One region of the Leuconostoc sp. DB-1 genome, then DNA from elsewhere that is predicted to be linked to it. Evidence: predicted binding sites of a transcription regulator. Region 1 holds the regulator's gene; the other holds the start of a gene.

Region 1 (3,189 bases):
AGTACTCGATAAAATTTCGGAATCAGATAATAATGCGGTTGCAGCACTGCGTCAACAAAAAGTGCAGGTTGTTATTAACACAACTCAAGCAGATGACCGTGCTGAAAGCGATGGCCGCTTGATTAGAAATGCTGCGATTGAAAATGCCGTGCCTTTGTTTACTGCCTTAGACACAGTTAGTGCCTTCTTAGAAGTATTAGAGTCGCGCAGTTTTACAGTGAAAGAAATGCACTAAACTTTTTCAAATAAGCTTCGGCTTATGTACATAGGAGGATCATAATGACAGAACAGCCAGTTTTTATTGCTTTGGACTTTCCTGATGCAACTACTACTTACAAATTTTTGAAGCCTTTTTCAGATTTAGTAGAAAAGCCAGCATTGAAAGTTGGTATGGAACTTTTTTATCGTACGGGACCAGAGTTCATCACAGAACTACGTGCATTGGGCTATACGATTTTCTTAGATTTAAAACTTTACGATATTCCAAACACTGTTGGTCGTGCAGTCGCTAATATATCAAAACTAGATGTACAATATTTAACTCTGCATGCAGCTGGAGGGAAAAAAATGCTAGAAGCAGCTGTTGCCAATAAAAGTGAAGCGTTAAAATTACTTGCAGTGACGCAGCTAACTTCTTTTTCTGAAGCTGAGATACAAGAGATACAATTAACCACAGCAACTATTGAAGAAAGTGTTGCACATTTGGCTGAGCTTGCTTACTCGGTGGGCATAGACGGGACAATTAGTTCACCCTTAGAGGCTGGTTTAATTAAGTCACACACGAATGATCGATTTTTACGTATCACACCTGGTATTCGTTTAGCTGGTGATGAAGCTGGAGATCAAGTGCGTGTGACTACGCCAGGGGAAGCCAAGAAGTTGAATTCAACTGGATTAGTTGTTGGTCGATCAATTACACAATCGACCAACCCAGTGGCTGCATATCAATGTGTTGTCAATGAATGGAGAAAATAAATGACAGACTATAAACAACAAGTAGCTAATGATTTACTTGAAATTGGTGCCGTAAAATTTTCGCCAGAAGAACCTTTCACGTGGGCCTCGGGTATTAAGAGTCCAATATATACAGATAATCGGATGACCATTGGTTTCCCTTCGGTACGTCAAAATATATACAAAGGGCTGTCTGAACTAATAAAAAAGAATATAGTGACGTTGAGATTATTGGTGGAGTGGCTACTGCAGGTATTCCACATTCAGCTTGGGTAGCTGAAGAATTAAATAAACCAATGGTCTATGTACGTTCAAAACCCAAAGATCACGGGGCAGGTCGTCAAACGGAAGGTGCATTGGTAAAAAATCGTAAAGTCGTTCTGATTGATGATTTGATATCAACAGGTGGGTCTGTGTTGGCCGCAGTAAATGCGGTGCGTAAGGAGGGAGCAAGTGTCCTTGGTGTTGTTTCCATATTTTCTTATGAATTACCAGCTGGTAAAAAAAATTTTGCTGAAGCAGGACTAACATTTAACTCACTGACAACATATTCACAACTAATTGAAACAGCCGTTAAGCGTGGGGATCTCGATAAATCACAAGTTGAAACCTTACAAAACTGGAAGGAAAATCCAAATGCTTGGCAAGCATAATAAAAAGGCTCATCAGAGATGAGCCTTTTTATTTGGTTTTTAATAAATAGCGTCGCGATACAGTCCGATTACTTTTCCTAAAATAGAGACTTTTTGCAAAATAATTGGCGCCATGCTGTTATTTTCAGGTTGTAAGCGATAATGATCGGCTTCACGGAAAAAACGCTTAACTGTCGCTTCATTGTTATCATTCATTGCGACAACAACATCACCATTATCAGCATTCTCTTGCTTACGTACGATAACTTTGTCTCCATCTAGAATGCCAATGTTAACCATTGAATCACCATGAACATTAAGCATGAATAGGTCACCATCAAATTGCATTAAATTATCTGGGATAGGGAAAAATTCAGTTGCTTCTTCTTCTACTGCCAAAATTGGTGTACCCGCTGTAACCATTCCAAGTACCGGAATTTTTCCGGGTGTGGTTGAAATCCCAAGCATCTCTAAACCAATATCGGTTACTTCAATCGCACGAGCTCTTGGTTTAGAAGCATCTTTTAAAAGATAACCTTTTTTTACCAGACGTTCGATGTGACCGTGAATAGTTGAAGAAGATGATAATCCAACAGCTTCACCAATTTCTCGGACGGTTGGTGGGTAACCATTTTCTGATTGTGCTTCATGAATAAATCGAAGCACTTGAATTTGTTTGCTTTCTTGTGTAATTGCCATGATGGGTTTCCTACTTGTTAAATTTACTATCATCAGTATAACGGAAAAACACGAACAAATCAAACGTTTGTTCGTTATTTTTTTAAAAATTCAACCTAATATTAAATAAATAATAAAAAATTCGTGTTATTTATTTTTATAACGAACAAAATGGTTCATATTGAAAACGTTAACTCTGCAAGTTATTATAGCACGCCTTTGCTGGCTGTGCTATAATAATTATCAGACATTTTAGTAAGGAGAATATGCATGATTAGCACATGGCTAGCAATTTTGATTGCAGTGTTAACTTTAATTATTGGTTTGGTCGGTGGCTTTTTCTTGGCACGTAACTCAATGAAGAGTTATCTTGCAAAAAACCCACCTATTTCAGAAGAAATGATGAAATCAATGATGATGTCAATGGGACAAAAACCATCTCAAAAGAAATTGAACCAAATGATGGCTCAGATGAAGCAACAAAGTGCCAATTCGCAAAAAAAATAAGCCAATCGGCTTATTTTTTTTCTGAACGTTTTGGATCTACATATTTCCAAGTTGGGTCAATCTCAGCATCTAATTCTTGGAAAGCTGCTTGCATCTGCTCAGTATATTTAGCAATATTTTCCTTGTTCAATCGGTCTTTACGATCAATAATAATTGGCTCACCAAAATTAACTGTGGTATTATTACGTTTGAAAAGTTGACTGAACTTTACAGGGCCTTGATATACAGCTGGTACGATTGCCTTTCCAGCCATTCGTGCAATTAGAATGGAACCTGATTTTAAATCATCACTGTGTCTAGAACCAGAAGGAAACATTATTAAAGAGCGCTTGCCATCTTTTAATTCGCGTACAGGTATTTTGATGACGCTTGGGCCAACATTTTCACGATCAACTGGGAATGCGCCGGCTGATTTGAT
Region 2 (3,189 bases), 180 kb from region 1:
CTGGAGGAAGGCCACGAAATCACTCGTGATGAAACAGCTTTCACCAAACGACAAAAATCAACGGCTGATGATATTGTTATTGCAGGAGTGGATAATTTATTAGTACGTTTAGGTCGATGTTGTACACCAGTTCCAGGAGACGATGTTAAAGGTTATATCACGAAGGGACGTGGTATTTCTGTTCATCGTGTGGGGTGCCCAAATATTCGAGCCGCTCAACTTCAAGGACAACGTCTTGTGGATGTACAGTGGGAAGATGAAAATGGCTCAAAACCTAATTATGATGCTGATTTGACTGTTCATGGTGAAAACCGCGGTGGATTGCTAAACGATGTACTTCGTAGTGTTAATGGACGAACGCGCTATGTTAATTCTGTTAACGGTCATGTGACAAAAAACGGGATGGCGCAAGTTTCTCTATCAATAGGTGTCAAAAATTCAGAACAGCTGACAGCAATTATGGATTCTCTAAACAATCTACCAGCAGTATACGATGTGGAACGCACATTTCATTAAAATATGTCAAAATATGTTGATAAGCCTCAAATAAAACAATTTTGAGGCTTTTTATGATAAAAATTGTGTTAAAACTGGAAGACGTTTGAAAGTTCTTGATACGATATCGTTTTTCACGTATGATGTTAGCAAGTAAATGTATTTTTAGAATGGAGATAGCATGAAAGTTGTATTGCAACGCGTAAGCAAAGCTAGTGTTAAAATTGACGACCAAGTAAAAGGAGCAATTAACAAAGGATATGTATTGTTAGTTGGCGTTGCTGACGGTGACGAGCAAGCAGATATAGATTATTTAGTTCGGAAAATACATAATTTACGAATTTTTGAAGATGAAAGCGGCCGGATGAATCGTAGTATCGAAGACGTTTCTGGCGCTATTTTATCTATCTCACAATTTACGTTGTTTGCTGATACTAAAAAAGGAAATCGTCCAAGTTTTACCAAGGCAGGGGCACCAGAATTTGCGACTGTTATGTATAATCAATTCAATGCGACATTAAGGGAAAGTGGATTACAGGTTGAAACTGGAGAATTTGGAGCGGATATGCAAGTTAGCTTAACAAACGATGGACCGGTGACAATTTTATTCGATACAAAAAGCGCTCAATGAGCGCTTTTCTTGTGGTTATAATACCAGCCAAATGGTATAGTACTTTCTGTACCATTTCTGATTCGGGAAATATTTGTACGATGGCGGTAGAAAACAAAAATTGTTAATATGGTAGCAACTATCGTTAGTATCCAATCATGATAGTATAGTGATATTAGGACGGCGCATGAGAAACTAATCATAGAGCTCAGAGATACCATTGAACTAATTGATAATAAAATAACGAAAATACTAATAATGATGATGAAAAATATGGGATTATAGGCAAGTAATACACCAGCTGAAGTAGCAACTGCTTTACCACCTTTAAAGCCAATCCAGATGGAGAACGTGTGTCCCAGTATGGCACCAATACCCACTAACATTGGATTAATGCTACTATGGAACAATAAGGGAAGCAAACCTGCTGCCGTACCTTTAAGCATATCAAGTGCCAGCACAGTTATGCCAGCTCGGATACCCAAAACACGGAATGAATTGGTAGTACCAATGTTACCTGACCCCTCATCGCGAATATCTTTATGGTAAAAGATTTTACCTACCCAAAATCCTGGGACTAGAGATCCGATCAAGTAAGAGAGTATAAACATTAATATAGTAGTAAACATAAAAAACCCCTTTAATATAAAAGCAAGTACAAGTTTACCATATATTTAAGTAGTATATGGCATAACTTATTGAAAATAAAATATTGACACTTGTCAGAAACAAGATTTTCATCTATGATAAAATAGATTGACATTAGCGCACGAACACTGGTTCGTGTATCGAAGGATAGATTAATATGCCAGAAAAAAATCATTATGATTCAGATTCAATAAAAATTTTAGAAGGACTTGAGGCCGTTCGTAAACGTCCAGGAATGTATATCGGTTCAACAGATGGTCGTGGTTTGCACCACTTGGTCTATGAAATCGTTGACAATGCTGTCGATGAAGCACTTGGTGGCTATGGAAATGAAATTCGCGTTACGATACATGATAATAACGCTATCACCGTACAAGACTTTGGCCGTGGGATGCCAATTGGCATGCATGAGTCTGGTAAACCCACACCAGAAGTTATTTTAACAGTTTTACATGCCGGCGGAAAGTTTGGGCAGGGTGGCTATGCGACTTCCGGTGGGTTACACGGTGTTGGTTCTTCTGTTGTTAATGCATTGTCGGAGAGCTTAACGGTAACCATTGTTCGCGAAGGCCATAAGTGGCAAGAAGAATTCGTGAATGGTGGTAATCCAGTTGGTACCTTACGAGATTTAGGTAAAACTAAGGAACCAACAGGGACAACGGTTACTTTCAAGCCAGATGCGACAATTTTTAGTGCTACGGTTTATAAATTTGATATTTTAGCAGAACGTTTGCGTGAATCGTCATTCTTAATGAGTGGTGTTAAGTTTACGTTAACCGACGAAAGAGTTGATCCAGTTCGTGTTGAAAAATATCATTATGAAAAAGGTCTTGAAGCGTTTGTTGGTTTTCTGAATGAAGACAAAGAAACTATCGGACCAGTTATGACCTTTGAGGGTGAACAAGAGAGTATTGTTGTTGATGTTGCAGCGCAGTACAATGATGGTTACTCTGAAACACTTCTTTCATTTGTTAACAATGTCCGTACACAGGATGGTGGAACCCACGAAGTCGGTTTCCGAACTGCGTGGACAAAGGCTTTTAATGAATATGCACGAAAAGTCAACTTACTAAAAGATAAAGATAAAAACTTAGAAGGCACGGATGTCCGTGAAGGATTATCAGCTGTTATTTCATTGCGTGTTCCAGAACAGTTTTTGCAGTTTGAAGGACAGACCAAAGATAAACTAGGAACGCCAGAGGCACGTGGTATTGTTGACTCTGTGGTTAATGAAACTCTTGGACGCTTCTTAATGGAAAATGGTGACTTCGGACAAAACTTAATCCGTAAGGCACTTCGCGCGCGCGAAGCTCGAGAAGCAGCTCGTCGCGCCCGCGACGAAAGTCGCACTGGTAAAACTAAAGGGGCGAAAGATCGTCTGCTTTCCGGGAAGCTAGCACCTGCCCAATCTAAAAATGCTGATAAAAATGAGCTCT

What was found. Region 1 encodes LexA, which represses DNA repair genes until DNA is damaged. Its sites were predicted from a motif close to CNAACANNTGTTNG; they were not measured.
Region 2: the regulator LexA is predicted to act here: its motif matches at 1,876-1,889, upstream of parE (DNA topoisomerase IV subunit B).

Annotation. Positions count from the first base shown of each region.
Region 1 is NZ_JABFNJ010000001.1:918,945-922,133, reverse strand. It holds gene carB (carbamoyl-phosphate synthase large subunit) at 1-235, shown strand, start outside; gene pyrF (orotidine-5'-phosphate decarboxylase) at 280-975, shown strand; partial or broken gene pyrE (orotate phosphoribosyltransferase) at 976-1,607, shown strand; gene lexA (transcriptional repressor LexA) at 1,647-2,285, opposite strand; gene HFP47_RS04365 (YneF family protein) at 2,535-2,771, shown strand; gene HFP47_RS04360 (1-acyl-sn-glycerol-3-phosphate acyltransferase) at 2,782-3,189, opposite strand, start outside.
Region 2 is NZ_JABFNJ010000001.1:1,095,417-1,098,605, reverse strand. It holds partial or broken gene HFP47_RS05380 (bifunctional (p)ppGpp synthetase/guanosine-3',5'-bis(diphosphate) 3'-pyrophosphohydrolase) at 1-516, shown strand, start outside; gene dtd (D-aminoacyl-tRNA deacylase) at 677-1,126, shown strand; gene plsY (glycerol-3-phosphate 1-O-acyltransferase PlsY) at 1,120-1,734, opposite strand; gene parE (DNA topoisomerase IV subunit B) at 1,911-3,189, shown strand, end outside.